Regions from separate parts of the Massilia sp. LXY-6 genome, predicted to be linked through region 2. Evidence: predicted binding sites of a transcription regulator. Region 2 holds the regulator's gene; each other region holds the start of a gene.
What was found. The regulator sigma-54, encoded in region 2, starts transcription at its own class of promoters, with help from an activator protein. The targets are predictions, from matches to a motif close to TGGCANGNAANCTGCTTT.
Positions count from the first base shown of each region.

Region 1: ACI48D_RS12990 (pilin) is a predicted target of sigma-54. The motif match lies at 2,911-2,928, and genes of this name have one in related genera.
Region 3: prpB (methylisocitrate lyase) is a predicted target of sigma-54. The motif match lies at 5,833-5,850, and genes of this name have one in related genera.

Region 1 is NZ_JBKFGF010000026.1:23,398-33,748, reverse strand. It holds gene ACI48D_RS13005 (DUF2889 domain-containing protein) at 64-621, shown strand; gene sucC (ADP-forming succinate--CoA ligase subunit beta) at 693-1,862, shown strand; gene sucD (succinate--CoA ligase subunit alpha) at 1,880-2,761, shown strand; gene ACI48D_RS12990 (pilin) at 3,060-3,527, shown strand; gene ACI48D_RS12985 (O-antigen ligase family protein) at 3,603-5,066, shown strand; gene ACI48D_RS12980 (flagellar brake protein) at 5,069-5,722, opposite strand; gene ACI48D_RS12975 (prolyl oligopeptidase family serine peptidase) at 5,899-8,013, opposite strand; partial or broken gene ACI48D_RS12970 (cyclic pyranopterin monophosphate synthase MoaC) at 8,160-8,429, opposite strand; gene ACI48D_RS12965 (hypothetical protein) at 8,635-9,291, opposite strand; gene ACI48D_RS12960 (hypothetical protein) at 9,405-10,034, opposite strand.
Region 2 is NZ_JBKFGF010000021.1:118,386-128,736, forward strand. It holds gene thiC (phosphomethylpyrimidine synthase ThiC) at 1-703, opposite strand, end outside; TPP riboswitch at 775-884, opposite strand; gene ACI48D_RS10935 (MOSC domain-containing protein) at 985-1,836, shown strand; gene ACI48D_RS10940 (diguanylate cyclase) at 1,913-3,031, shown strand; gene ACI48D_RS10945 (monovalent cation:proton antiporter-2 (CPA2) family protein) at 3,052-5,034, opposite strand; gene ACI48D_RS10950 (KpsF/GutQ family sugar-phosphate isomerase) at 5,145-6,143, shown strand; gene ACI48D_RS10955 (KdsC family phosphatase) at 6,143-6,673, shown strand; gene lptC (LPS export ABC transporter periplasmic protein LptC) at 6,687-7,295, shown strand; gene lptA (lipopolysaccharide transport periplasmic protein LptA) at 7,324-7,893, shown strand; gene lptB (LPS export ABC transporter ATP-binding protein) at 7,890-8,681, shown strand; gene ACI48D_RS10975 (RNA polymerase factor sigma-54) at 8,684-10,171, shown strand; gene hpf (ribosome hibernation-promoting factor, HPF/YfiA family) at 10,257-10,351, shown strand, end outside.
Region 3 is NZ_JBKFGF010000042.1:12,271-22,621, forward strand. It holds gene ACI48D_RS18800 (trans-sulfuration enzyme family protein) at 1-300, opposite strand, end outside; gene ACI48D_RS18805 (pyridoxal-phosphate dependent enzyme) at 302-1,702, opposite strand; gene prpR (propionate catabolism operon regulatory protein PrpR) at 1,859-3,499, opposite strand; gene ACI48D_RS18815 (DUF485 domain-containing protein) at 3,660-4,010, shown strand; gene ACI48D_RS18820 (cation acetate symporter) at 4,016-5,668, shown strand; gene prpB (methylisocitrate lyase) at 5,897-6,787, shown strand; gene prpC (bifunctional 2-methylcitrate synthase/citrate synthase) at 6,810-7,976, shown strand; gene ACI48D_RS18835 (N-acetyltransferase family protein) at 7,981-8,517, shown strand; gene acnD (Fe/S-dependent 2-methylisocitrate dehydratase AcnD) at 8,514-10,351, shown strand, end outside.

The DNA of each region.
Region 1 (10,351 bases), on a different contig from region 2:
CGGCAACGTGCATCAGGCACAACGGCTGCATACTTTTTTCGCCGCATTCCGGCATTGGTGTTTATGCCCCTGTCTTCCCCCACTCCGCGTAAGCTAAGGCACACGCGCGCCATTACCGTCGAAGCGTACGCGCGCGACGATGGGCTGTGGGACCTCGACGCTTGCATCCGCGACATCAAGACCCACGATCTCGACCTGCCTTCCGGCCGTCGTCCGGGCGGCCTGCCTGTGCATGACCTCAAGCTGCGCGTGACCATCGACCGCGACATGGTCATCACGGACGCCGAAGCCGCTTCGGATGCCGTACCCTATCCCGGTTATTGCGACACCATCGCTCCCGCCTACAAGAAATTGATTGGCTTGTCGCTGCTGAAACATTTCCGGCTGCACCTGAAAGACCGCCTGTCCGGCGTCCTCGGATGCACCCATTTGACCGAGCTGGCACAGGTCCTGCCCACTGCGGCAATCCAGGCCTTTGCCGACGACGCCATGGAAAAACGCGAGGCCGCGCAATCGGCCGAGCGTCCTTACGAACTCGACCGCTGCCATGCGCTGCGCATCGACGGTCCCGCCGTCGCAAAGTACTACCCGCGCTGGGCCTTGAAGGTGGTGTCGGGGTAGTATTCGACTCTTGTAGCTCTATATTTATTCAACCGTATTTCTAAATCAGTAACAGAAGAAGGGAAGCCAGCATGAAAATCCATGAGTATCAAGGCAAAGAGATCCTCCGAAAGTTCGGAGTGACCGTTCCGCGCGGCATTCCGTGCATGTCGGTGGACGAAGCCGTCAAGGCAGCTGAAGAGCTGGGCGGCCCGGTCTGGGTAGTCAAGGCGCAGATCCATGCTGGCGGCCGCGGCAAGGGCGGCGGCGTCAAGGTCGCCAAGTCGATCGACCAGGTTCGCGAATATTCGAACCAGATCATGGGCATGCAGCTGGTGACCCACCAGACCAGCCCGGAAGGCCAGAAAGTCCGTCGCCTGCTGATCGAAGAAGGCGCCGACATCAAGAAAGAACTGTACGTGTCGCTGGTCACCGACCGTGTCACCCAGAAAGTCGTGCTGATGGCCTCGTCGGAAGGCGGCATGGACATCGAAGAAGTCGCGCACAGCAACCCGGAAAAGATTCACAACGTCGTGATCGAGCCGTCGGTCGGCCTGACCGATGCGCAGGCTGACGACGTCGCCCGCAAGATCGGCGTGCCGGAAGCGTCGATCGCCGACGCCCGCGCCAACCTGCAGGGCCTGTACAAAGCCTACTGGGAAACCGACGCCTCGCTGGCCGAAATCAACCCACTAATCCTGACGGGCTCGGGCAAGGTCATCGCCCTGGACGCCAAGTTCAACTTCGACTCGAACGCTCTGTTCCGTCACCCGGAAATCGTCGCCTACCGCGACCTGGACGAAGAAGATCCGGCCGAAGTCGAAGCATCGAAATTCGACCTGGCTTACATCTCGCTGGACGGCAACATCGGCTGCCTGGTGAACGGTGCCGGCCTGGCCATGGCCACCATGGACACCATCAAGCTGTTCGGCGGCGAGCCGGCCAACTTCCTGGACGTGGGCGGCGGTGCGACGGCTGAGAAAGTCACCGAAGCATTCAAGATCATGCTGAAGAACCCGGGCCTGAAAGCCATCCTGGTCAACATCTTCGGCGGCATCATGCGCTGCGACGTGATCGCCGAAGGCGTGATTACCGCATCGAAGGCCGTGTCGCTGCAAGTGCCGCTGGTCGTCCGCATGAAGGGCACCAACGAAGACCTGGGCAAGAAGATGCTGGCCGACTCCGGCCTGCCGATCATCTCGGCCGACACCATGGAAGACGCAGCGAAGCAGGTCGTTGCCGCCGCTGCTGGCCAAGCCTAATTCGCAAAGGAAATAACATGTCGATTCTGATTAACAAAGACACCAAAGTCATCACCCAAGGTATCACCGGCAAGACCGGCCAGTTCCACACCCGCATGTGCCGCGACTACGCGAACGGCCGTGAAGCCTTCGTGGCCGGCGTGAACCCGAAGAAAGCCGGTGAAGACTTCGAGGGTATCCCGATCTTCGCCAGCGTCAAGGAAGCCAAGCAGAACACCGGCGCCAACGTTTCCGTGATCTACGTGCCGCCGGCAGGCGCCGCCGCCGCGATCTGGGAAGCCGTCGAAGCCGAGCTGGACCTGGCAATCTGCATCACCGAAGGCATCCCGGTCCGTGACATGATGGAAGTCAAGGACCGCATGGCCAAGGCCGGTTCGAAGACCCTGCTGCTGGGCCCGAACTGCCCGGGCCTGATCACCCCGGACGAGATCAAGATCGGCATCATGCCGGGTCACATCCACAAGAAGGGCCGCATCGGCGTCGTCTCGCGTTCGGGCACCCTGACCTATGAAGCAGTCGGCCAGCTGACCGCGCTGGGCCTGGGTCAGTCGTCGGCAGTCGGCATCGGCGGCGACCCGATCAACGGTCTGAAGCACATCGACATCATGAAGATGTTCAACGACGATCCGGATACCGATGCGGTCATCATGATCGGCGAGATCGGCGGCCCGGACGAGGCGAACGCTGCTTACTGGATCAAGGACAACATGAAGAAGCCGGTCGTCGGCTTCATCGCTGGCGTCACCGCGCCTCCGGGCAAGCGCATGGGCCACGCCGGCGCGCTGATCTCGGGCGGCGCCGACACCGCGCAAGCCAAGCTGGAAATCATGGAAGCCTGCGGCATCACCGTCACCAAGAACCCGTCGGAAATGGCGCGCCTGCTGAAGGCCATGCTGTAATCCACCGGTTCAGCAAGCAGTAACAAAGGATGGGGAGCTTCGGCTCCCCGTTTTTTTGCGGGTGCGGCGACAATTTCTGTCAGCTGGACAATTTTTGACAGGCCTGGTGACGAAAATTGTCATGCGATAAGGATAATGCTGACAAAAATTGGTACGGATACGGCATTTCGATGTCTTCATGCAAACGATTCCGTATGGAAATGACCTGGCACAGGCTTTGCATATAGTAGAGGGCAGAAGCAAGCAGTACCGGACAAGCAGTACCCCATTCAACGTTGTACCAAACTGGAGAAATACCATGAAAGCACCGAAAATGATCAAGAAGGCCCAGGCCGGTTTCACCCTGATCGAACTGATGATCGTCGTCGCGATCATCGGTATCCTGGCAGCAGTCGCTATCCCGGCTTACAGCGACTACACCGCCAAGGCCAAGGCTGCGAATGCCCTGTCTGCTGCTGACCCGTACAAGACTGCTGTCGCCATGTGCGCACAGGAAGCCGGTGCTGCCACCAATTGCAATACCACCGACAATGCCAGCCTGTTTGCCGCTTTCACCCCGACCAAGGAAGTCACCGGCATGACCGTCACCGGCGCCGGCGTCGTCACCATGACGCTGGCAGACATTGGTAAGAACACGTCGGGCACTACCGTGATCTTCACCCCGTACCTCGGCACCAGCGCCGTGACCTGGGCAATCGTTTCCAACAGCACGAACGCCGCCGTGAAGGCAGCCTTCGAGAAGAACTCGGTTGCCGCCGGTTCGTAATCCCCGGCAGTAGCATGCAAAGCCGCCTTCGGGCGGCTTTTTTATTCTCGGTCCATTTGCCCCAGCGAGTAGCCGATGCCCTGGTACGATACCGCAGCAGTTCGAAAGCCCGTCAGCCTGGTTCTCCCGGCGGCCCCCTTCATCACTTTGGCCGTGCTCGGCGTGCTTTGCCTGAACTTCGTGTGGGCGTACCGCCACGACGAGCAGCGCTGCATCGAGATCGTGCTGTTGTGCGCCGGCGCCCTGACGATCCTGGGGTGCGTCGTCATGGGCGGGGCTGTTTCCATCCGGCTTTCCGCCCACCGGCCTCTGCTGGCGTTCTTTATCCTCGGCCTGCTTTCGACCGCGTCCGCCTTGTCGCTGCGCCACGCCATCTACGAATGGTCCAGTTTCGTCCTGCTGGCCTTGCTCGCTGGCGCCATCGCCACCGAACTGGCGAAGAGCGGCACCACCGGCCTGTCCGGCATTCTGCAACTCGCCGGGATCGCCTGCGCGCTGCATTCGCTGCGCGTGTTGATCATGTACGCAGCCTCCCTCGCCAGCGGTTACCAGCCCGACATGCACGCTCTGGCGGTCGGCTTCAGCAATGCCCGCTTCCTCAACCACACACAGACGGCGCTATTGCCTCTGATAGTCCTGCTGAGCCTCCAGGCGCCGGCCGCCTCGGCTGCACGCCGCACGTGGTTCGTACTGGCTGCGTTCTGGTGGTCCCTGTTGTTCGTCAGCGAAGCGCGCGCGACCATTCTCGCGCTGGGCGCCGGCGGCGTCCTGGCGCTGGCGCTGCGCGGCTCACACGCACGCGGTTTTCTCCGGACGATGGCCTTGGCCGCGCTTGCCGGCGCCATCCTTTACGTGTTGGGATTCATCCTGCTGCCGACGCTGGTGGGTCTGCATCCGGTCGGCATGCCGTCGAACGTGGTGGCGCGCACGGCTTCCGACCCATCCTCCGGCCGCACGCTCTTGTGGACGCTGGCGCTGCAGTGGATCGCTGCCCATCCCTGGCTGGGCATCGGTCCCCATCATTTCGCGCACGTAGGCCACAAGCTGTACATCGGCGCCCATCCGCACGACTGGCTGCTCCAGATCGGCGTCGAATGGGGAATTCCAGCGCTGCTGTGCCTGCTGGGCGCGCTTGCACTCGGGGCACGCGCACTGGTGCGCAGCGGTCAACGCATCGCCGACGACGACTTGCGCAACCAGCGGATCCTGGTCGCCTTGCTGACGACGTGCGCAGCCATTTTTGTCGACGGCCTGTTTTCAGGCGTGCTGGTCATGCCGCAGAGCCAACTGGCCATCGCACTGGTCATCGGCTGTGCCGCCGGCTGGGTACGTTCGCTCGGCGCAGCCGCCGAGACGGCGCCGTCCCGGTGGACCCGTCCCATAACCGGCGTGCTGGCCGCGGCCGCGCTGTGCGGGCTGGTGTGGTCGGTGGCCCCCAGCTTCATGCAGCATGCGCGGGGCGAGCCGCTCACGCCCGCCGAGCAGGCCATCAACGACAAGGTGAACTGGCCCCGCATGTGGGAAGCGGGTTATTTCTAGATCTAGACGATATTCTGCCGGTCCGCCAGCAGCACCTCATACGTCAGGTTCTGCAGCATGGTGTAGTGCACTGGGTCGAGCTCCAGGAACTGTACGCCATAAGCGAAGAATTCCGCCCCATCCGACTCGCGGCGCAGCGCGTTCACGTTGCGTACCGCGGCCCGCGTCCTCACCTGCACATCGCGGTCGCCCAGCGGTGACGGCAGGCCGAACTCCACCATGATCTCGCCGCCCTCGGGCAGGCTGCTCGGCGACTCGATGCGCGCGCCGTTGACGCTGACGTTGGTGAGCGTACAGCCGACCGCGGCGCCGCCCTGCGCCGGCAGGATCCGGGCCGGAATGTCGACCTTGACCCGCATCGCCGCGCGCAGGCTGGTTCCCTGGATCGAGTCGGGGAAGGAGAGGTGGACGTAGAGCAGGGGACGGTCGAACACGCGCTCGACCGTGCAGGCGAAGGAGCACACGTTCACGCCCGAGAACACGCGGATCGTGATCCGTTCGCCTTCCACTAGGCTGGCCGGGGTACCGTTTTCCAGCGGCACCTTGACGATCAGGTACTCATCCTTGACGTAGCCGATGAGGGTCGAAAAATACTGCACCGGCTTGATGCGCCGGTAGGTGATGAACTGGAGCCGGACACCGACTTGCAGGTTCATCGACTCGAATCCGAATTCCTTTGACGCGAGTTCCCGCTCCGTCTGCATGTTGCTTACTATCATCTTACCTGTCCCGCTTGCACATCCGGCGCGCATCATAGCATCTGCATAACTTCGTGACATTGTCTAGACGAAAAAATGCCCGCACGAAGCGGGCATCTGTGGCGAAAATGCGATTAAGGCTTGACGTGCTGGTCGAGCCAGTCGATGACGGTGTGGTGCCACAGCAGCGAATTGGCCGGCTTCAGCACCCAGTGATTCTCGTCCGGGAACACCAGCAGCTTGCTTTCGATGCCGCGGCGCTGCAGGGCGGTGAAGGTCGACAGGCCCTGGGCGGTCGGGATGCGGAAGTCCTTGTCGCCTTGAACAACCAACATCGGCGTTTTCCACTTGTTGACGTGCAGGACCGGGTTGAAGCGCTCGTGCTTTTCCGGCACCGAGAAATAGGGACCGCCGTTTTCCCAGTCGGTAAACCACTGTTCCTCGGTCGAATAGGCCATGCCGCGGGTGTCGAATACGCCGTCGTGGTTGACGATGCACTTGAAACCGTCCGGCCAGTTACCCTCGATCCAGTTCATCATGTAGCCACCATAGGATGCGCCGAGGGCGCAGGCCTTCGAGCGGTCCAGCCACGCATATTTCGCCACGGCCGCCGCCAGTCCCTTCTTGAGGTCCTCGAGCGGCTTGCCGCCCCAGTCGCCGCTGATGGCATCAGTGAACTTCTGGCCGTAGCCGGTGGATCCGTGGAAGTCGATGAACACGGTGGCGTAGCCGGCGCCGGCATACACCTGCGGATTCCAGCGGTAGCTCCAGCCGTTGCCAAAGCTGCCCTGCGGGCCGCCGTGCACCAGGAAGGCGATCGGGTATTTCTTGCCCGGCTCGTAGTTCCACGGTTTCATCACATGGCCGTACACGGTGTCGCCGTTCGCGCCCTTGAACGAGAATTGCTCGTACTCGCCCCAGCGCACGTCGCCCAGGCGCTCGGTGTTCACGTCGGTCAGCCTGACCGGATTGCCGGTACCAAGTTTCATCGCGTACAGCTGCGCGCCGGACGCCAGGCTGGTCTGGGTGAAGGCGACGGTGTCGCCGCGCACGTCGAAGCCGCCGATCGAGCCCTTGTCGGTCAGCGGCGTGACCTTGCCACCGGCCACGTCGATCGAGAACAGGCGGTGCTGCCCGATGTCTTCGGCATCGGCAATCAGCGCCTTGCCGTCGCGGGTCCACTGGATGCTGCCCGGCGAGCGGTCCCAGCTCTCGGCAATGTTGCGCTTCTTGCCGCTGGCCAGGTCGAGCAGCACGATGTGGTAGCGGTCGGCTTCGAAGCCGGGACGCGTCATCGACAGATAGGCGAGAAGGCGGCCGTCCGGCGAGAACACGCCCTTGGCGTCCCAGGCTTTATTGTCCGCGGTCAGGTTGCGCGGCTGGCTGCCGCGGTCCGGCATCCCGGCGGCCGGGACCGCGTACAGGTCGAAGTTGGTCGACCAGGCTTCGGTCTTGCCGGCGATGCGTACCGAGAACACGACGGTCTTGCCGTCCGGGCTGAAGTGGAATTCCTCGCGGTCGCCGAAGGGTTTCGACGGCACGTCGCCGTCCAGCGAGCCGGACAGGCTGACGGGCGCGCCGCTCACGCGGCCATTGGCGTCGAGCGGTGCGGAATAGAGCACGGCGTTGCGGCCATCGGCCCAGGTATCCCAGTGGCGCACGAACAGGCGGTCGTAGACCTGGCCGGTGGCCTTGTCCTTCTCCTTGGCGTCGGCCCTGGCCTTGGTGCAGGCGAGGTCCGGGCAGTCGCGGAACACCGACATGCTGAGCGCGATACGGTCGCCAGTGGGCGAGACGCGGTAGGCATCGACGTCGATCGGCATGTCGGTCACACGGACGGGTTCGGGCAACTGAGCGCCGCCATCGGCCGGCACGCGCCAGACCTGCGACGAGCCCGAGCGGGCGGACAGGAAGTAGACCGCATCGCCGGCGGCCGACCATTCCGGATCGGTGCTGCTGGCGGCGTCCGAGGTCAGGCGCCGCGGCGCCGGGGTGGCGGCGCGCAGGTCGACCATATACAGATCGGTATGGCCCTTGTTCTTCGCCATGTCGGTGCTGCGCACCGTGTAGACGACGCGGGTACCGTCGGGCGACACCACGGGCGAGCCGATGCGCTCCATCGACACCAGGTCCTCGACCGTGAAACCGCGTCCGGTGCTTGCGGTGGCGGTGGCTGCTGTTGCCGTCGACGCCATGGTGACGGCGGTCGTGGCAAGGGTCGCGGCAACGGTGGCTGCCAGCGTTAGCATGCGTACTTTCATCCTGTCCTCGTGCTTCAGTGAAAGGAAGCAATTTAACATGTGGAAAGGATAAAGGGATAAGTTGTTCTCACACAGAATCCTCTGCGTGGGCTGAACCAGGTTGACCACGCAGCCGCCTCCTGGACCCGGATCGATTACTGATCGATTTCCGCGGTCCAGTCCCCCGACTTCCCGCCGTGCTTCTCCAGCACCCGCACATTGGTCATGACCATGCCCCGGTCGGCCGCCTTGCACATATCGTAAATGGTCAGCAGCCCCACCTGCACCGCCGTCAGCGCCTCCATCTCGACCCCGGTCTTGCCGACAGTTTCGACCTGCGCCCGGCAGTGCACACTATTATTAGCTGCATCGATCTCGAAATCGACCGCCACCCGCGTCAGCGCCAGCGGGTGACAGAGCGGCAGACACTAAGCTAAGAAATCTTCGTTCTCGTCCCACGAGTGGGACAAAAATGGGACAGGATTATTGCCCTGTCTCCGCCCAGTGTAAGGCTTCAAATAGCCGTTATCAAGTTCGCATAGAATTAAGTACTATTGCGACCGGCACAGCGCTAAGGCTGCTGTGATCCACGCACGTCGCCGCGATACCTCGGCTGCTGTAAGATGGGCGTTAAGGCAGGAATCCACTCTGCGGCAGGTGCCCTTGCCTCAGCAGAGTAAATGCAATTCTGCCCCCGATAGTCGGGTCGGTTTGCCCAGCGAATCTGACTGTCTGGGCTGCAACTTGAAGTAGGGTCGGAATAATAGTCCGGTGATCACTAACGCCAGACGCGAATGTATGCCTAACAAGCTCATCAAAGTAAGTAGAAGCGCCAGCTTCTTCGCCGCCAAGGAAAAACCGTATCAGCGTAGTGTCGACACATCGAGAGGTTGATGAACTTGTTTCCCTCGTTTCTGAACTGAACACTGCGCCAGTCAAATATGCTCCGTTAGTGTCGATGCCTCCAGCAATCAAACCGACACGGAGCTTAAGTGGCGTTACTGGATCAGGTATCACTTGCTGAAGAACAGAGCTGCCGGCAGCGAATACACAACCATGAACACGCGTGGCCATCTCATCGCCAACAACTGGCGCTCCCCCCTGCTGTACCCACTGCAACGCGAGACTAGAACCAATTACAGCGCCAAAACTGATAACGGCAAGATCGTCGCGTATAACAGTAATCTTCTCCGTTGTTTCCGATTCCACTTTTCCAGCGCACGTCGTTCTCCCATCAGCAACAAGTAATATAGTGTCTGATGTAGCTATAGCGATGCCGATAGTCATCTTGCGCTCCCCAGAATGGATTGCGAAATATTAACACTGTGCGTCCGGAGCAACCTCAAGGTTTTTATGTAAGCGGTTCTTAATCGGCTTTCTGAGGCTGTGGCGCAGTGTGTTTACTGGACTGTATAGTGCAACTCTTCAAACCCGGCACTACGTAAGCGGACCTGATCGCCAGATGCGAACTGGACGCCTTCGAGATAGCCGATCTCAACCTTCTTACCGGGTGCAACTTGAAATGATTTTTCCTTTACAGCTTCGGTTGTCGGGTTACGGGTTGCCATCAAGACGGACAGTTGCATGGCCGATGTGTTCGTGAACATCGCGACGAGGCCGCGACCAACGGCAGAACGGCGCATCTCGATTCGGACTGGTACAGGGGGCAGACGGGCCTTTTCCTGATCGAGCGCCGCCTGTACGGACTCTGCCCTCGATTTCTCCGCTGCTAGCGCCTGCTCTTTGCTTTCCACTTCGGATGAAAGCTGGGCTGACTTCGTTGCTTGAGTCTGGGCGTCGGAACGTGCGGCGTTCAGGTCTGACTTGAGTTCGGCAGCGCGCGCTACTTCCTTGGCAAGCTCCAACTGCAAGCCGGCGACGGTTGCCTTCTGGGTTTCGATGTCGCGGGTAGCTTGGTAGTAGAGCGCGCCCAGCGCCACGGACGTGACGGTAAGAGCGGCCACGGCGACCTTCAAAGCAATTGGCGAAGTGCGTTGCTGAGGCTGGATTACAGACGCTTGTAAACTCATGGCTTCCTTCTGGGGCAGTAGGGTCGAAGTGGCGAAAGCAGGAATCAGTCAGTGTAGCGGTTGACACAGTAAGTGTCCAATAAGCAATACAACAGACGACATGAGGTGGCCTGTCGTTTCAGACGACAAGACAAAAAATAAAAAAAATTTCCGGGGATGTGCCTGTAGCGGCAGGAGTCGGGCAGCTCGGAAAAGTATCTGAGGTCGGAAGTGTGGCTTAACGCGGTCGGGGCGTGGTTATATTCGCGCTGGCGCTGGGAAAAATATCGTTCGGCGCGCTTCGCGGCGCTAGCGAGGGGTGAGCCACGACCGGGGCG
Region 2 (10,351 bases):
AGTTGCGGCCGATGATCATCGGTTCCGATTCCGGGTGGTTGATGTTGGCCGGCAGGACGGCGCGCCCGCGGGCGATCTCGTCGCGCACGAACTCGGGGGTGATCTCGTGCGGAATGCTGGCGCCGAAGGACTGGCCCGGGTGCTGGCGGCCCAGCAGCGCCGCCATTTTCTTCCCGGTCGGGCCGGCGGCTTCCAGGCTGCGCAGGTATTCCTGGCGCCGCAGGTTCTCGCGGATGGCGACGAACTCCATCTCGGGCGTGACGATACCCTGGCGTGCATAGTGCATCTGCGTGACGTTGCGTCCGCTGGCGGCGCGGCGCGGCTCGCGCTGCAGGTCGAAGCGCAGCTCGGCCAGCTTCGGGTCCTGCAGGCGTTCCTGGCCATAGCGCGATGACGGGCCGGCCAGTTCGACGGTATCGCCGCGCTCGCGGATCCACTGGCTGCGCGGGCAGGGCAGGCCGGAGCGGATGTCGATGCGCACGTCCGGATCGGTATAGGGCCCGGAGGTGTCGTAGACCCAGACTGGCGGGTTCGGCTCGGCACCGAACGAGGCCGGCGTGGGCGACTGGTGGATTTCGCGCATCGGCACCCGGATGTCGGGACGCGAGCCGGCCACGTGGACCTTGCGCGAATTGGGAAGAGGCGTCACGGCCGCGGCATCGACCGTGGCGCTGGCGGACAGGAATTTCGGATCGGCGTTCAAGTGCACTCCTTGTATCACTGTAGATCGGCGATCCAGCGGAGGAGTGCAAAGATTCGTAGGCACGAGGGCATACGCGGACTCTGTAGCTTCCCTTCGCTGGCATTATCCAGATCAGGTTCGGAGGGTATTTCTCACCCACGTCCGATCTGATGTGATCGGAGCAGGACCCCTAGCGTTGTCGTCATCTCATGAAGAGGCGACGGGCAGCAGTGTACGTGGGTTTTGAAGCAATGGCAAACTTGGTGCGATACTATCCGCCCCTGAAGTCGATCACGCTCGCGATGCCTACCCTGTCCCAACTCCTGCTGTACCCGATCAAATCCTGCGCCGGCATTGCCGTCCAGAAAGCCACCCTGCTCGAGTCCGGCCTGGCCGCGCACGGCGTGCACGACCGCGAATGGATGCTGGTGACGGAAGCCGGCCAATTCCTGACCCAGCGCGAGTTCCCGCGCATGGCCCTGATCCGGCCGCGGCCGGAGGACGGCACGCTGCGCGTGTGCGCACCCGGGATGGCCGACCTGCTGCTGCCGCTGTCCTGGCAAGAAGACGCGCCCACGCGCCAGGTGCAGATCTGGGACGACGTGGTCGGCGCGGCCGATTGCGGCGAGCCGGCCGCCGGCTGGTTCACCGAAGCGCTCGGCACGCGCGAGCGGGTGCGTCTGGTGCGCTTCCACCGCGACGTGGTGCGCCCGACCAGCGTCAAGTGGACCGGCGGCGTGCCTTCGCACACGCGCTTCGCCGACGGCTATCCGCTGCTGCTGATCGGCCAGTCCTCGCTCGACGACTTGAACCTGCGCCTGCGCGCGGCCGGGCGCGCGGCGCTGCCGATGGACCGCTTCCGCCCGAACCTGGTGGTCGCGGGCCTGGAAGCCTTCGAGGAGGACTACACGGCTTCCCTCAGCACGGGCGCGGCCGAGATCCGTCCCGTGAAGCCCTGCGCGCGCTGTCCGATCCCCGCCGTCGACCAGGCCAGCGGCGTGCCCGGCCCGGATCCGCTCGACATCCTGCAGACCTACCGCGCCAACCCGAAACTCGACGGCGCGGTCTGCCTGGGCATGAACTGCATCGTGTCGGCCGGGGCCGGCAGCCGGCTGCGCGTGGGCCAGGAACTGGCGGCAGAATTGGCCTTTTGACAACACTCGCGCAGTTTCGATTTGCAATACGGCAGAGTTGGCGTAATGTAAGGGCTAATTGCCGAAAGGAATGTCCATGCACGAGCAGCAGGGCGCCAGTGTGCGCGAACTGATGGCCGAGAACGCCGCACTGCGCAGGCAGCTCGCCAGCCTGATCGACCAGGCCGAAAGCAACCACGCGATCATGATGCGCCACCAGGCCTTCGACCTCGAGATCGTGGGTGCGGGCAGCTTCCAGGAGCTGGTCGCCACCATCTTCCGCCAGCTGCCGATCGTCTCGAACCTCGACATCGTGACCCTGTCGCTGGTCGACACCGGCGCCGACATCTTTACCGTGATGCACAAGCTGGGCGTGGACTTCGAGGTCCTGCCCAACCTGCTGTTCCATGAGTATCCCGGTGAGCTGGGCTTCGACATCGAACCCGGCCGCACGCCCAGGCCCCGCCTGCTGCCCTACCACCCGGTCAGCCATGCGGCGGCGTTCCCACATCCGCCCGCCGGACTGGCCAGCGTCGCGCTGGTGCCGCTGCTGCGCAACCGGCGCCTGATCGGCAGCCTGAACCTGGGCAGCCGCGACTTCAGCCGCTTCACGCCGCTGCTGGGCACCGACTTCGTCGAGCACATGGGGTCGATCATCGCGATCTGCCTCGAGAACGTGATCAGCAACGAGATGCTGAAGTACATCGGCCTGACCGATGCGCTGACCGGGGTCTACAACCGCCGCTACATGGACCGCCGCCTGGCCGAGGAAATCGCCAGGGCGCGCCGCCAGTCCTACCGCATCTCCTGCATGTACATCGACGTCGATCACTTCAAGCAGGTCAACGACAGCTACGGACACCAGGCCGGCGACGACGTGCTGCGCGAAGTCGCGGCGCGCATCAAGGCCGAGTTGCGCATGTCGGACGCGCTGGGCCGCTTCGGCGGCGAGGAGTTCGTGGCGCTGCTGATCGACGCCGACCTGGAGAGCGCCAGCCTGGTCGCGCACCGCATCCGCGCCAGCGTGGCCGACCGGCCCTTCCTGCTGGGCGACGGGCAGGGGCTGCCGGTGACGGTCTCGATCGGGGTCGCGGCCCTGGACGATTTCGAGCGCGAGCATGCGGCCGAGGAGGTGGCCTCGGCGCTGGTCGCGCAGGCCGACCAGGCGCTGTACCAGGCCAAGCAGAACGGCCGGAACCAGGTGGTTGCGGCGTAGGGCGGGACCACGTGCCCACCCTACCTCAATAAACGCCCCTCGGCACGGGTGACCGCCGTTCCCGTCCCGCGCAGCACCACCACGTCGCCGGCGCGCAGCTCGGTGTCCCCTTCCGGCTCGATGCGCTGAGTGCCGCGCCGGACCGCCGTCACCTCGGCGCCGATGTCATCCAGCTCGAGGTCGCCGATGCAGCGCCCGACCGCGCCGGCGTCCTCGTTCAGCATCACCGAGTGCAGGCGCACATAGCTGTGCTCCGGATCCTCGCTGATGTCGCTGGCGCCGTGGAAGAAGCCGCGCAGCGAGGCGTAGCGCTCGTCGCGCGCGGCCTGCACCCGGTGCACCACGCGCCGCAGCGGCACCCCCATCACCACCAGCGCGTGCGAGGCCAGCATCAGGCTCGATTCCAGCGCTTCCGGCACCACCTCGGTGGCGCCGGCCTTTTTCAGGACGTCGAGCTCGGTGTCGTCGTGGGCGCGTACGATCACCGGCAGTGCCGGCGCCAGCTCGTGCACCAGGTGCAGCACCTTGAGCGCCAGGCGGGTGTCGGCGAAGGTGATCACCAGGGCACTGGCGCGGTTGATGCCGGCCGCGATCAGGGCCTCCCTGCGCGAGCAGTCGCCGTAGGAGACGTTGGCGCCGGCCGCGCGCGCTTCCTGGACCCGTTCGGGATCGAGGTCGAGCGCATACCAGGGCAGTTTTTCTTCCGACAGCAGGGTGGCCAGGCTCTGGCCGCTGCGCCCGAAGCCGGCGATGATCACGTGCTTCTGCGCCGCCATCGTGTTTCTGGCGATCTGGGTCAGCTGCAGCGACTGCAGCATCCATTCGTTGGACGCCATCTTCATCACGATCTTGTCGCTGTGGGCGATCGCGAAGGGCGCGGCCAGCATCGACAGCACCATCGAGGCCAGCACCAGCTGGATCAGGAACGGGTCGATCAGCTTCGAGCCGGAGGCCAGGTTCAGCAGCACGAAGCCGAACTCGCCGGCCTGCGCCAGCGCCAGGCCGGTGCGCATCGCCACGCCGTCGGACGAGCCGAAGGCCTTCGCCAGCGCGGCGATCAGGGCGAACTTGAGCAGCACCGGCGCCACCAGCAGGAGCAGCACGATCCACCAGTTCCGCACCACCAGCTCCAGGTTGAGCAGCATACCGATGCTGATGAAGAACAGGCCGAGCAGCACGTCGCGGAAGGGCTTGATGTCCTCTTCCACCTGGTGCTTGTACTGGGTCTCGGAGATCAGCATGCCGGCCACGAAGGCCCCCAGGGCCATCGAGAGGCCGGCGCGCTCGGTGATCCAGGCCGCGCCCAGCGTCACCAGCAGCAGGTTCAGCATGAACAGCTCCTGCGAGCGGCGCTTGGCGACGATGGTGAACCACTTGCGCATCAGCTTCTGACCGAAGAACAACAGCAGCGCCAGCACGCCGGCGGCCTTCACCGCGGCCCAGGCCAGGTTCATCGCCAGCTCCTCGGCCGGCCGCGCCAGCGACGGAATCAGGATCAGCAGCGGCACCACGGCCAGGTCCTGGAACAGCAGGATCCCGATGATGCGCCGTCCGTGCTCGCTCTCGAGTTCGAGGCGTTCGGTGAGCAGCTTGGAGACGATCGCGGTGGAGGACATCGCCAGCGCGCCTCCCAGCGCCAGCGCGGCCTGCCAGCCGATGTTCAGCGGCGCCGGCAGCCGCGGGCTCAAGAGCGCGGCCAGCATCGTGACGAGGATGGTCAGCGTCACCTGGGCCAGGCCGAGCCCGAACACGATGCGCCGCATCGCCCTGAGCTGGGCCAGCGAGAATTCGAGGCCGATCGAGAACATCAGGAACACCACGCCGAATTCGGCCAGCGCGTGGGTAGTGGGGCCGTTGTCCGCCAGGTTCAAGGCATGCGGCCCGATCAGCACGCCGACCGCCAGGTAACCCAGCATCGGGGGCAGGTGGAGCATCCGGAACGCGACCACGCCAAGGACGGCGCTGCCCAGCAGGAGGAGGGTTAGTTCAAGGCCTGATGTCATGCGGGCTGCGGGCTATGTCCTGTAATATGTCTGCTCGGTTACATCTGGCAAGTTTTTTGCTTTCGCAATTCGGCTATACTTCCACCATGAGTGTAACCGATGAAAAAATAATGTTGACAAGTTTTGACGAGACCCAGGCGAAGCGCGCACTGGAGCTGGCACGCGAGACGCTGGACATCGAGGCTGAGGCCATGCGCAAGTTGAGCGCGCGCCTCGGGCAGGACGACAGCCTGCCGCGCGCAGTGGCGCTGATGCTGGCTTGCCGCGGCCGCGTGGTGGTCTCGGGAATCGGAAAATCGGGCCACATCGGCCGCAAGATCGCCGCTACCCTGGCTTCGACCGGCACGCCGGCCCTGTTCCTGCACCCGGCCGAAGCCGCGCACGGCGACCTGGGCATGGTGACCGCGCAGGACGTCCTGGTCGCGATCTCGTATTCCGGCGAAAGCGCCGAGCTGGCGGTCGTCATCCCGGCCGTCAAGCGCATGGGCGTGCCGGTGATCGCCATGACCGGCAAGCCGGGCTCGCGCCTGGCGCAGGTATCCGACGTCCACCTCGACGTCGCGGTCGAGAAGGAGGCCTGCCCGCTGAACCTGGCGCCGACCGCGTCCACCACCGTCACCCTGGCACTGGGCGACGCCCTCGCGGTGGCGCTGCTGGAACTGCGCGGCTTCAAGTCGGAAGATTTCGCCCTGTCGCACCCGGGCGGCGCCCTCGGCCGCCGCCTGCTGACCCATGTGCGCGACGTGATGCGCAGCGGCGACGCCGTGCCGAAGGTCAAGCTGGACGCGCCGCTGAGCAACGCCCTGCTGGAAATCTCGCAGAAGGGCATGGGCATGACCGCCATCGTCGACGACGCCGGCCGCCCGGTCGGCATGTTCACCGACGGCGACCTGCGCCGCCTGATCGAGAAGGTGCAGGACTTCAGCAAGGTGGTGATCGGCGACGTCATGCACGCGAATCCGCGCCGCGTCCATCCGGAGCAGCTGGCGGTCGACGCCGTCGCCGTGATGGAAGAGTTCCGGATCAACCAGATGCTGGTGACCGACGCCGACGACGTGCTGGTCGGCGCCCTGCACATCCACGACCTGACCCGCGCCAAGGTGATCTGATGACTCCGCTGGAACATGTGCAGCGCGCGGCCCGCGTGAAGGTCATGATCTTCGACGTCGACGGCGTCCTCACCGACGGCAGCCTGACCTATAACGCCGACGGCGAGATCACCAAGACCTTCTATGTGCTGGACGGCCTCGGCATCCAGCTGCTGAACCGCACCGGCGTGCAGACCGCGATCATCAGCGCGCGCAATTCGCCGATCGTCGTCAAGCGTGCGGCGGACCTCGGGATCACCCACGTATTCCAGGGCCAGCACGACAAGCGCCTCGCCTTCGCCGAGCTGCTTGCCAAGACCGGCGTGACGGCCGAGCAGTGCGGCTACATCGGCGACGACGTGATCGACCTGCCGCTGTTCACCCGCGTCGGCTTCGCCGTCACGGTGCCGAGCGGCCATCCGGAAGTGCAGTACCGCGCCCACTATGTCACCAAGAACCCGGGCGGACGCGGCGCCGTGCGCGAAGTCTGCGACATGGTGATGCGTGCCCAGGACACCTACGAACAGGCGCTGGCCCCGTATTTTGGATAATCCATCGCAAGCCATGGCGACCACCACCTACGTCAACAAGCGCACCGCGCATCGCTGGCGCCTGCTGGCCTTGATGCTGGCGGGCGTGTTCTTCGCCTTCGGCAGCTTCTGGCTGGTGCAGGTGATGCGCGGCGGCGGCGATGCGCACAACGTCAACGTGGGCAATGATCCCGACTACATCATCGACAACTTCAGCTTCGTGCGTATGTCGGAAACCGGCCAGCCGCGCTACGTGATCTCGGGCAACCGCCTGACCCACCGCCCGGCCGACAACACCTCGGTGATCGACAAGCCGGTCGTGCAGAGCATGAGCACCGACCATCCGCACATGACCATGACGGCGAACACCGCCAACGTCAACCAGGACCAGAACCAGATCGACCTGGTCGGCAACGTCGACATCTCGCGTCCGGGCAGCGCGACCTCGCAGCCGCTGCGCATCCGCACCGAAGCGCTGACCGTGCTGCCGGACGAGGAGATCTCGAAGACCGACAAGCCGATCGAGATGAAGCTCGGCGCCGCCTCGGCAACCGGGGTCGGCATGGTCGCCAACAACGCCACGCAACAGCTGACGCTCGGCGGGCGCGGCCGGATCATCTATCCGCCGCGTGCCGCACGCTGACAGGACAACCTGAAAGGATTCGCATCCAATGAAAAAAATATTCGCTGTCGCCGCGCTCCTGCTGGCAAGCCTCACCGCCACGGCCGAGCGGGCGGATTCCCTCAAGCAGGCCCAGATCGACTTCGACAACGGCCATATCGACGAGGCGACCCAGACCCGTATCCTGACCGGCAATGTCGTGCTGACGCGCGGCACGCTGCTGATTAAGTCGGACAAGGCCGTGATGAAGGAAACCCCCGAAGGCTACATGCTGCTGACGCTGACGGCCGCGCCGGGCAAGACCGCGAGCTTCCGCCAGAAGCGCGACGGCGGCCCCGACCTGTGGACCGAGGGCCAGGCCCAGCGCATCGAATACGACGAGCGCACCGAGGTGGTCAAGCTGTTCTCGAACGCGGTCGTCAAGCAGCTCGAAGGCAAGCGCATGACGAGCGAGGTGAACGGCCCGTTCATCTCCTACGACAACCGTACCGAGCAGGCGAACGTGCACAACGACGCCAGCGGCGCGAGCAAGGCAGGCGGCGGCCGCAGCACCATCATCATCGCGCCGCGCCGTGCCGTGCCGGCTGCGGCACAACCCGCGGGAGCAGCCAAGCAATGACGGATGTCCATGCAGAAGCCGGCGCCATCGCAGACGGCGCCATCGCAGGCGGCAGCACCCTGGTCGTCAAGGGACTGCAGAAAAGCTACGGCAAGCGCCTGGTGGTGCGCGACGTCTCGCTGCAGGTCGCCTGCGGCGAAGTGGTCGGCCTGCTCGGCCCGAACGGCGCCGGCAAGACCACCTCGTTCTACATGATCGTGGGCCTGGTGCCGGCCGATGCCGGTGCCATCGTCATCAACGGCACCGACATCACCAGCCTGCCGATCCACCGGCGCGCCATGCTGGGCCTGTCCTACCTGCCGCAGGAAGCTTCGGTGTTCCGCAAGCTGACGGTGGAAGAGAACATCCGCGCCGTGCTCGAACTGCAGCGCGAGAACGGCAAGCCGTTGAGCCGCGCCCGCATCGACGAGCGCCTCGACGAACTGCTGGCCGAGCTGCAGATCGAGAAGCTGCGCGAGAACCCGGCGCTGTCGCTGTCGGGCGGCGAACGGCGCCGCGTGGAGATCGCGCGCGCGCTGGCGACCGATCCGCGCTTCGTGCTGCTGGACGAGCCGTTCGCCGGTGTCGACCCGATCGCGGTGATCGAGATCCAGCGCATCGTGCGCTTCCTGAAGGAGCGCGGCATCGGCGTCCTGATCACCGACCACAACGTGCGCGAGACGCTCGGCATCTGCGACCGCGCCTACATCATCAACCAGGGCGCGGTGCTCGCATCGGGCCGGCCCGACGATATCATCGCCAACGAATCGGTCCGCCGCGTCTACCTGGGTGAACACTTCCGGATGTAGTCATGAAACAGACGCTGCAACTCAAGACATCACAGCACCTTGCGCTGACACCGCAACTCCAGCAGTCGATCCGCCTGCTGCAGCTGTCCACTCTCGAGCTGCACCAGGAGATCGAACAGGTCCTGGGCGACAACCCGCTGCTCGAGCGCCTCGACGATCCGCTCGACCGTTCCGTGCGCCTGCTGGCGGACGGCGCGATCAACAACGGTTCGTCGACCTCCACCACGCCTGACTCGCCGCCCTCGTCCAGCCAGGGAGAGGAGGGCGGCGGCGGCGGCGGCGAAGCCGAAGGCAGCGACGGCGACAACGGCGACTCCGGCGGCGCCGAGCGCGAGATGGACTGGGGTGAGCCGGGCCGCTCCGGCAGCGGCGGCGAGGAAGAGGACGGCCGCCCGCAGCTGGAAGCCAGCCCCGTCTCGCTGCGCGAACACCTGATGGAGCAGGTGCGCCTGACCTGCATCTCGCCGCGCGACTGCGCGCTGGTCGAGATCGTTGTCGACACCCTCGACGACAACGGCTACCTCGAGGAATCGCTGGACGAACTGCACGCGCGCCTGCCGGCCGAACTGGAAATCGAGTTCGACGAAGTGCGCACCGCCCTGTCGCTGGTGCAGAGCATGGACCCGCCCGGCGTGGGTGCGCGCAGCGCCGCCGAGTGCCTGGCACTGCAGATCCGCCGCATGCCCGGCGTGCCGATGGTGACGCGGCGCATGGCGCTGACCATCGTCGAACGCTACCTGACCTGGTTCGCGCAGCGCGAATTCAACAAGCTGAAGAAGGCCCTCGACTGCGACGACGAGGACCTGCGCGAAGCCCAGGTCGTGATCCGCCGGTGCAATCCGCATCCGGGCGCGGCCTTCGCGTCCGATGTCTCCGACTTCGTGGTGCCGGACGTGATCGTGCGCCGCGCGAAGGATGGCTGGAGCGTGCAGCTGAATCCCGACGTGATGCCGCGCCTGCGCGTGAACAGCCTGTACGCCGCCTTGATGAAGCAGGGGAAATCGGAGTCGCAGCTGGCGGCGCAGCTGCAGGAAGCGAAGTGGCTCATCAAGAACATGCGCCAGCGTTTCGACACCATCCTGCGGGTGGCGCAAGCCATTGTCGAGCGCCAACGGAACTTTTTCTCCCATGGCGCGGTTGCCATGCGGCCCCTTGTTTTACGTGAGATAGCTGATACACTAGGTCTACACGAGAGCACGATTTCTCGGGTGACAACTCAAAAATACATGCTGACGCCGCACGGCATGTTTGAGTTGAAGTACTTTTTCGGGAGTCACGTCGCGACCGAGGCAGGAGGTGAAGCATCCTCGACCGCGATCCGGGCCCTCATCGTACAACTCACAGGAGCAGAAGACCCTAAAAACCCTTTATCCGATAGCAAGATCGCGGAGATGCTAGGGGAACAGGGAATGGTTATCGCACGCCGCACGGTTGCGAAGTACCGTGAGGCGCTGAAGATCCCTCCCGTCAGCCTCCGCAAATCCCTGTAGCTATTTTTAGCAGCAAGCTCTTGCAATAACGCCGTCCGGCGCGCGACCTGCGCATGCCAGGCAGCGCATCTTCAAAGGAGTGTGTATGAATCTCACTATCAGCGGACATCATCTCGATGTAACCCCAGCAATCCGAGAATACGTACAGAACAAGCTCGAACGCATCACCCGCCATTTCGA
Region 3 (10,351 bases), on a different contig from region 2:
GCCGGCCGGCAGCAGTTCCAGAACGGCCGAGATGGCGGCCAGGCCGGAGGCGAAGGCGAAGGCCGCGCTGCCGCTCTCGATGTCGGCCACGCAACGCTCCAATGCCCAGCGGGTCGGGTTGTGCGAACGGCCGTAATCGAGGCCCTTGTGCACGCCCGGGCTTTCCTGGGCAAAGGTCGAGGTCGCGTAGATGGGCGGCATCACGGCGCCGGTCGTGGGGTCGGGTGCCTGGCCGCCGTGGATCACGCGGGTGGCCAGGTGGCGCTTGTTCTGGTCGTCGTTCATGGTCGGCTCACGCATCTCAGCTCAGGGTGCGGCGCAGGTGGTTGAGGAGGTCGAAGCGCGTGATCAGGCCGTAGAAATGATCGCCCTCCGCGATCACGGCGGTCAGGCCGCGGTCGAGGATCTCGCGCAGCTGCTGCATGCTGCCCGACGGCGGCAGGGTCTGCAGCTCGGAACTCATGGTGCCGGACACCGGCGCCCCGAAGCGTTCGCGCTCGCTGGTGACGTGCAGCAGGATGTCGGACTCGTCGATCAGGCCGACAAGTTTGCCCTTGTCGATGACCGGCATCTGCGCCAGGTCGCTGCTGCGCATGCGGTTGAAGGCGGTCAGCAGGGTGTCGGTCGGGGACACGGTGACGACTTCGCCGTCGTCGAAGCGGCGGCCGATCAGGTCGCGCAGGTCGCCGGTACGCGGACGATGCAGCAGGCCCTGGTCGACCATCCAGCCATCGCTGTAGACCTTGGTGAGGTAGCGGGTGCCGGTGTCGCACACGAAGGTGACCACGCGCTTCGGGCTGGTCTGTTCGCGGCAGTAGCGCAGGGCGGCGGCCAGCAGGGTGCCGGTCGAGGAACCGGCCAGCAGGCCTTCCTGGCGCAGCAGGGCGCGCGCCGTGTTGAAGCTTTCCTCGTCGCCGATGGAATAGGCGCGGCGCACCCGCGACAGGTCGGCGATCGCGGGGATGAAATCCTCGCCGATGCCTTCGACCGCCCACGAACCGGAGACCGCGGACACCTGCCCGGTGCGCACGTACTCGGCCAGGATCGAGCCCACCGGGTCGGCCAGCACGAATTCCAGCGCCGGCTGCACCTTGGCGAAGTAGCGCGACAGGCCCGTCAGGGTGCCGGACGAGCCGACCCCGACCACGATCGCATCCACTTCATGCCGCATCTGCTCCCAGATCTCGGGGCCGGTGGTGGTTTCGTGGGCGTAGGGATTCGCCGGATTGTTGAACTGGTCGGCGAACCAGGCGCCGGGAATCTCGCGCGCCAGGCGCGCGGCATAGTCCTGGTAGTACTCGGGATGGCCCTTGCCGACATCCGAGCGGGTCAGGTGGATCTCGGCGCCGAGCGCCTTCAGGTGCAGCACCTTCTCGGCCGCCATCTTGTCGGGCACCACCAGCACCACGCGGTAGCCCTTGATGCGGGCGACCAGGGCCAGGCCCAGGCCGGTATTGCCGGCAGTGGCTTCGACCACCGTGCCGCCGGGCTGTAGGCGGCCATCCTTCTCGGCCGCTTCGATCATGGCGCGGCCGATGCGGTCCTTGATGGAGCCGCCGGGATTCTGGGATTCGAGCTTGAGGAAGAGCTGGCAGGGGCCGGTATCCATCCGGGTGACCTCGACCAGTGGGGTATTGCCGATCAGCGAAAAGAGGGCAGCCGTTGATGGAGATTGAAATGCGGCGGGCTGAGAAGCGTTCATATTGCCTCCGATAGGGCGCAAGGCGGGCGCCAGGCCGTCAATAAAACGGTGATCTTATGACGGATTCCGGGTGCCCGACTTGGGCAATATTAAGCCTTTACGCGGCCGGCCGTCGCCGGTTTCAGTACCGGCTCAGGCGCCCGCTCAGTTGCGCGCTCAGTTGCCCGCTTTCAGGCGCCGCCACAGCGTCGTGCGGCTGATTCCGAGGTGGCGGGCGGCGGCATCGCGCTGGCCGCCGAAGCGGGCCAGCACCTCGGCCACGCTGGCTTGCTGCGATTCCTGCGGCGGCGGCAGGACGCCGGGGGCGGGCAGGGCGGACGGGGTCACGGGCGCGGCCCGGCCCAGCTCCGGTGCCACCGCCATCAGGAAGGCCGGCGTCAGGGCCTGCAGCGGCTCGGCCGCCAGGAACAGCGCCAGCCGCTCCATCAGGTTGCGCAGCTCGCGCACGTTGCCGGGCCAGGCATACCCCTGCAGCAGCGGTGCGCAGGCCGCGATCTCGGCGGCCAGGTTCGGGTGCGGGCGGGCGTCCAGCGCCGCCATCGCGTTCTTCAGCGACCATTCGGCCAGTTGCGGGATGTCGGCGCGGCGCTCTGCCAGCCTCGGCAGGGTCAGGCGCAGCACCGCCAGGCGGTAGAACAGGTCGGCCCGGAAGCGCCCATCGCGCACGCGGGCGTCGAGGTCGCAGTGGGTGGCGCTGATCACCCGCACGTCGATCGGCACCGGGCGCGTGCCGCCGACCCGCATCACCTCGCGCTCTTCCAGCACGCGCAGCAGCCGGGTCTGCAGCGGCAGCGGCATCTCGCCGATCTCGTCCAGGAACAGGGTGCCGCCGTTGGCCGCCTCGAACAGGCCGGCGTGGCCGCCGCGGCGCGCGCCGGTGAACGCGCCTTCCTCGTGGCCGAACAGTTCGGATTCCAGCAGCGACTCGGCGATCGCGCCGCAGTTCACGGCGACGAAGGGCCGGTTGGCGGTGCGCCGCGGACCTTCGCGGTGGACCGCCTGGGCCACCAGCTCCTTGCCGCTGCCGGTCTCGCCCTGGATCAGGACGGTGGCCTTCGATCTCGCATACAGCACCACGGTCTGGCGCAGTTTCTCCATGGCCGGGGAGTCGCCGCGCAGGTCGTTCAGGCCGCGCCGCGCCCGCTGCGGGTCCGGGGCGCCGCGCCGTCCCCGTCCGGCTTCCAGTCGGGTCAGGCGCGCCATCTCGAGGGCATCGTCGAAGGCCTGGCGGATCGAGGCCGCCGAATACACGAACACCGCCTTCAGGCCGGCTTCCTCGGCCAGGTCGGTAATCAGGCCGGCGCCGACGATCACTTCGACCCCGTCCGACTTCAGCTCCTCGATCGCGGCGCGCGCGTCTTCCTCGGTCACGTAGGTGCGCTGGGCGATGCCGAGGCCGAAGGTGGCGGTGAATTCGGCCAGCTCCGGCATCGGCTGCTGGTAGCTGATCACCGCGATCTTCGACGATAAGCGACGCGCCCGCGCCAGCGCCTGCATCACGTCGCTGCCGCTGGCCTTCGCCACCACCACCGGTATGGAGACGCGTCCTTTCAGGTAAGCGGCATTCGAGCCGGCCGCGATCACGACGTCGCAGTGCTCAAGCGCCATGCGTTCGCGGATGTAGCGCGCGGCCTCGTCGAAGCCCAGGTGCAGCGGCTCGATCTGGGCCAGGTGGTCGTATTCGAGGGTGATGTCGCGGAACAGGTCGGACAGGCGGGAGACCGACACGGTCCAGATCACGGGCTTGTCGACGCCGTCGTGGGCGCCGCTGCCGGGAAGGCGGGTGGGATGACTCATGTTGCAAGTGTAGTGCAAATTGCAGCCACTGGTTTCAGGCTGAAACATTGGAGCAGCCGTGATCTCCCTGTATGCCGTAAGAATCGGGTAAGGACCGGCCCGTAGGATCGCAAGCAGCCTGTACCAAAAAGGCATCATTAAAAAGTATTGGAGACAAAAAGTGGACCAAGACGTCGTACAACGGGTCAAGAGCGACCCGAATTACCAGAAGCTGGTCAGGACCCGCTCCAGCTACGGCTGGCTGCTGACCTGGGCCGTGATGATCGTGTATTACGGCTTCACCCTCCTGAATTCCTTTGCCAAGGAATTCATGGGTTCCCGGATCGGTTCCGGCGTGATGTCCTGGGGCGTGCCGCTGGGCCTGTTCGTGATCCTGTTCACGGTCGTCGTGACCGGCATCTACGTGCGCCGCGCCAACAGCGAATTCGATGCGCTGACCGATGCGATCCAGCGCAACGCCGCCGGCGGCGACACCGGCACCACCGGAACCAAACAGCAGGTGCGCGCATGAAAACAATGATCCGACACGCTTCCGCGCTGGCCCTGCTGGCCGCCGCCAACGCCGCCATCGCCGCGCCCGATCTGGGCCAGGCCACCAAGCAGGCCACCAACTGGACCGCGATCACGATGTTCGCGGGCTTCGTCATCTTCACCCTGTTCATCACCAAGTGGGCGGCCAAGCGCACCCGCTCGGCGTCCGACTTCTACACCGCGGGCGGCGGCATCACCGGCTTCCAGAACGGCCTGGCGATCGCCGGCGACTTCATGTCGGCCGCGTCCTTCCTCGGCATTTCGGCCGCCGTGTTCGCCAACGGCTTCGATGGCCTGATCTACGCGATCGGCTTCCTGGTCGGCTGGCCGGTCATCACTTTCCTGATGGCCGAGCGCCTGCGCAACCTGGGCCGCTTCACCTTCGCCGACGTCGCCGCCTACCGCTTCGCCCAGACGCCGGTGCGCATGTTCGCCGCGGCCGGCACCCTGGTGACTGTGCTGTTCTACCTGATCGCCCAGATGGTCGGCGCCGGCCAGCTGATCAAGCTGCTGTTCGGCCTGGACTACGGCATCGCCGTGGTGCTGGTCGGTATCCTGATGATGGTGTACGTGCTGTTCGGCGGCATGACCGCCACCACCTGGGTGCAGATCATCAAGGCCGTGCTGCTGCTGGCGGGCGCCTCCTACATGGCGTTCTCGGTGCTGGCGCTGTACAACTTCAGCCCCGAAGCCCTGTTCGCCAAGGCCGTCGACGTGCACAGCAAGGGCTTCTCGATCATGGGCCCGGGTAACTTCATCAAGGACCCGATCTCCGGCATCTCCTTCGGCATGGCGCTGATGTTCGGCACCGCCGGCCTGCCGCACATCCTGATGCGCTTCTTCACCGTCCCGAGCGCCAAGGAAGCGCGCAAGTCGGTGCTGTGGGCCACCACCTGGATCGGCTACTTCTATATCCTGACCTTCATCATCGGCTTCGGCGCGATCGTGCTGGTCGGTACCAACCCGGCCTTCAAGGATGCCGCCGGCAAGCTGCTGGGTGGTAACAACATGGCGGCCGTGCACCTGGCCAAGGCCGTCGGCGGCGACGTCTTCCTCGGCTTCATCTCGGCCGTGGCCTTCGCGACCATCCTCGCGGTGGTGGCCGGCCTGACCCTGTCGGGCGCCTCGGCCGTCTCGCACGACCTCTACGCCACCGTCATCAAGAAGGGCCAGCCGGCCCCCGGCAGCGAGCTGCACGTCTCGAGGATCACCACCATCGTCCTCGGCATCATCGCCGTTGGGCTGGGCTATGTGTTCGAAACCGTGAACGTGGCCTTCATGGTCTCGCTGGCCTTCGCGATCGCCGCCTCGGCCAACTTCCCGGTGCTGTTCATGTCGGTCCTGTGGAGCAAGTGCACCACCCGCGGCGCGACCGTCGGCGGCTTCCTGGGCCTGGCCACCGCCGTGATCCTGACCGTGCTGTCGAAATCGGTATGGGTCGACGTCTTCCACAACAAGGTCGAGATCTTCCCGTACACCTCGCCGGCCCTGTTCTCGATGATCGTCGGCTTCGTCGGCGTCTGGCTGTTCTCGGTCACTGACAAGAGCCCGCGCGCCGCCATCGACAAGGCCGGCTTCGAGGCGCAGGAAGTGCGTTCCGAGACCGGTATCGGTGCGGCGGCGGCTTCGGCTCACTGATCTTCCGGCAACGCCGATAAACCCCGCCGAGTGCGGGGTTTTTTATTGCCTGTTTCACGCCGGTGTTTCACAATGAAACGTTGGTGAAACGCCGGGGCAGTGCCGCCATGTCGCAAGCCGCGCAAGTGCTTGAAAACACGGGGGGAGGGCGCCGGCCGCCGGCTTGGCACGCCCCTTGCATTACTCCTGGCATATTCCCGTCAACGCAACATTGAAAGGTAAGAGCACATGAGCCAACTCTCCGCAGGCGCGAAATTCCGCCAGGCCGTGCAGGAAGAACACCCGCTGCAGGTGATCGGCGCGATCAACGCCAACCACGCCCTGCTGGCCAAGCGCGCCGGCTACCGCGCGATCTATCTGTCGGGCGGCGGCGTGGCCGCCGGTTCGCTGGGCTTGCCGGACCTCGGCATCTCCGGCCTGGAAGACGTGCTGATCGACGTGCGCCGCATCACCGACGTGTGCGACCTGCCGCTGCTGGTCGACATCGACACCGGCTTCGGCTCGTCGGCCTTCAACGTCGCCAGGACTGTCCGCTCGCTGATCAAGGCCGGCGCCGGCGCCTGCCACATCGAAGATCAGGTCGGCGCCAAGCGCTGCGGCCACCGTCCGGGCAAGGAAATCGTCAGCCAGGGCGAGATGGTCGACCGCATCAGGGCCGCCGTCGACGCCCGCACCGACGACAACTTCGTGATCATGGCGCGCACCGACGCGCTGGCCGTCGAAGGCATCGACAAGGCCGTCGAGCGCGCGGTCGCCTGCGTCGAAGCCGGCGCCGACATGATCTTCCCGGAAGCGATCACGAGCCTCGAGATGTACGCCCAGTTCAAGAAGGCGGTCAAGGTGCCGATCCTGGCCAACATCACCGAGTTCGGCGCGACCCCGCTGTTTACCGTCGAGGAACTGAAGGGCGCCGACGTCGATATCGTGCTGTACCCACTGTCGGCCTTCCGCGCCATGAACAAGGCCGCCGAGAACGTGTACGAAGCGATCCGCCGCGACGGCACCCAGAAGAACGTGGTCGACACCATGCAGACCCGCGCCGAGCTGTACGACCGCATCGACTACCATAGCTTCGAGCAGAAGCTGGATGCCCTGTTTGCCCAGAACAAAGCCAAATAATTTGCCTACGGAGACTTTCGAGATGACCGATCAAACTGTTCACAACGACACCCCGACCTTCAAGCCGAAGAAATCCGTCGCCCTGTCCGGCGTCGCCGCCGGCAATACCGCGCTGTGCTCGGTGGGCCGTTCCGGCAACGATTTGCACTACCGCGGCTACGACATCCTGGACGTCGCCGACACCTCCGAATTCGAAGAGATCGCCTACCTGCTGGTGCATGGCAAGCTGCCGACCGTGGCCGAGCTGAAGGGCTACAAGGCCAAGCTGAAGATGCTGCGCGGCCTGCCGCAATCCCTCAAGGCGGCACTGGAAGCGCTGCCGGCCGCTTCGCACCCGATGGACGTGATGCGCACCGCCGTCTCGGTGCTGGGCTGCACGCTGCCGGAAAAGGACGACCACAACATCCCGGGCGCGCGCGACATCGCCGACCGCCTGATGGCCTCGCTGGGTTCGGCGCTGCTGTACTGGTACCACTTCAGCCATAACGGCAAGCGCATCGAGGTGGAAACCGACGACGATTCGATCGGCGGCCACTTCCTGCACCTGCTGCACGGCTTCAAACCCTCGGACGAGTGGGTCAAGGCCATGCACACCTCGCTGATCCTGTACGCCGAACACGAGTTCAACGCCTCGACCTTCACCGGCCGCGTGATCGCCGGTACCGGTTCCGACATCTACTCGGCCATCACCGGCGCGATCGGCGCGCTGCGCGGTCCGAAGCACGGCGGCGCCAACGAAGTCGCGTTCGAAGTCCAGAAGCGCTACGAGAACCCGGACGAAGCCGAAGCCGACATCCGCAACCGCGTCGCCAACAAGGAAGTCGTGATCGGCTTCGGCCACCCGGTGTACACGATCTCGGACCCGCGCAACAAGGTGATCAAGGAAGTCGCCCGCAAGCTGTCGGCGGAGGCCGGGTCGATGAAGATGTTCGACATCGCCGAGCGCCTGGAATCGGTCATGTGGGAAGTCAAGAAGATGTTCCCCAACCTCGACTGGTTCTCGGCCGTCTCGTACCACATGATGGGCGTGCCGACCGCGATGTTCACGCCGCTGTTCGTGATCGCCCGTACCTCGGGCTGGTCGGCCCACGTGATCGAGCAGCGCATCGACAACAAGATCATCCGTCCGAGCGCGAACTACGTCGGCCCGGAAGACCTGCAGTTCGTGCCGCTGGCGGAGCGCAAATAAGGCCATGAGCGGCCGGCCGCCTTCGCAGTTCACGGTACGGCGCCTCGGTCCACCCGACGCGCCGGCCTACCGTTCGCTGCGCCTGGCCGGCCTGCGCGCCTTTCCGCACGCCTTCCGCCCGGACTATGAGGAGGCCTTGCAGCAGCCTCTGTCCTGGGCCGAAAAGCGCCTGGCGAAGGAGGGAGAGTACTGGTTCGGCGCTTTCGACGGCGGCGCGCTGGCCGGCGCGGTCTGCCTGCGCACGCAGGAAGGCCGCAAGATCCGCCACTCCGCCAGCCTGAACGCGCTGGTGGTCGACCCGGACAAGCAGGCACGCGGCATCGGCAGCGCACTCCTTGCTCATCTAATCGAATTCGCTCGCTCACTTGGGACCATCCGCCAGATCACGCTGACGGTCCACGAAGGCAATACGCGCGCGCAGCAGCTCTACGACGCCTTCGGATTCCGGCAGTTCGGCCTCGAGCCGGGCGCCTTTCTGCACGACGGAAGGTACTACGCCAAGCAGTACCGCCAACTCTTATTGGATTCACCAACATCATGAACAGCCAATACCGCAAACCCCTGCATGGGACGAATCTGCACTACTTCGACGCCAAGGCCGCGGTCGAAGAGATCCAGCCGGGCGCCTGGGACGGCCTGCCGTACACGTCGCGCGTGCTGGCCGAAAACCTGGTACGCCGCTGCGAGCCGGTCGCCTTGGTGCCCTCGCTGAAGCAGCTCATCGAACGCAAGCGCGACCTCGATTTCCCCTGGTTCCCGGCGCGCGTGGTCTGCCACGACATCCTCGGCCAGACCGCCCTGGTCGACCTGGCCGGCCTGCGCGACGCCATCGCCCTGCAGGGCGGGAACCCGGCCCTGGTCAACCCGGTGGTGCCGACCCAGCTGGTGGTCGACCACTCGCTGGCGGTCGAATGCGGCGGCTTCGATCCCGACGCTTTCGAGAAGAACCGCGCCATCGAAGACCGCCGCAACGAAGACCGTTTCCACTTCATCGAGTGGACCAAGAAGGCTTTCCAGAACGTCGACGTGATCCCGCCGGGGAACGGCATTCTGCACCAGATCAACCTGGAGCGCATGAGCCCCGTGGTCCAGGTGAAGGATGGCGTGGCCTTCCCGGACACCCTGGTCGGCACCGATTCGCACACCCCGATGGTGGACGCGCTGGGCGTGATCGCGATCGGCGTGGGCGGACTGGAAGCGGAAAGCGTGATGCTGGGCCGGGCGTCCTACATGCGCCTGCCGGACATCATCGGCGTCGAGCTGACCGGCAAACCGCAGCCCGGCATCACCGCCACCGACCTCGTGCTGGCGCTGACCGAGTTCCTGCGCAAGTCGAAGGTGGTATCAAGCTATCTGGAATTCTTCGGCGAGGGCGCCTCGAACCTGACCCTGGGCGACCGCGCCACGATCTCGAACATGGCCCCGGAATACGGCGCGACCGCCGCCATGTTCGCCATCGACGAGCAGACCATCAAGTACCTGAAGCTCACCGGCCGCGACGACGAGCTGGTGAAACTGGTCGAGACCTATGCCAGGGAAACCGGGCTGTGGGCCGACACGCTCCAGCAGGTCGAGTACGAGCGCACGCTCCGGTTCGACCTGTCGACCGTGGTGCGCAACATCGCCGGACCCTCCAATCCGCACAAGCGCGTGCCGACCTCGGAACTGGCCGCTCAGGGCATCGCCATTCCTGCCGAAAAGCGGGTCGACAACGAGCCCGGCCTGATGCCGGACGGCGCCGTGATCATCGCGGCGATTACCAGCTGCACCAATACCAACAACCCGCGCAACATGATCGCGGCCGGCCTGATCGCCCGTAACGCCAACAGGCTCGGACTGCTGCGCAAGCCGTGGGTCAAGAGCTCGCTGGCGCCGGGCTCCAAGGCGGTGGCGCTGTACCTGGAAGAAGCGGGCCTGCTGCCGGAGCTGGAACAGCTGGGCTTCGGCATCGTCGCCTTTGCCTGCACCACCTGCAACGGCATGTCGGGTGCGCTCGACCCAAGCATCCAGAAGGAAGTGGTCGAGCGCGACCTGTACGCGACCGCCGTCCTGTCCGGCAACCGCAACTTCGACGGCCGCATCCACCCGTACGCGAAGCAGGCCTTCCTGGCCTCGCCGCCGCTGGTCGTGGCTTACGCGATCGCCGGCACGATCCGTTTCGACATCGAGAAGGACGTGCTGGGCGTGGACGCCGCCGGCCGCGAGATCAGGCTTGCCGACATCTGGCCGAGCGACGCCGAGATCGACGCCGTGGTCGAGCAATCGGTCAAGCCGCAGCAGTTCCGCAATGTCTACGACGTGATGTTCGCGCGCCAGGAGACGGCGGCGGAAGCGGTGTCGCCGCTGTACGAGTGGCGCCCGATGAGCACCTATAT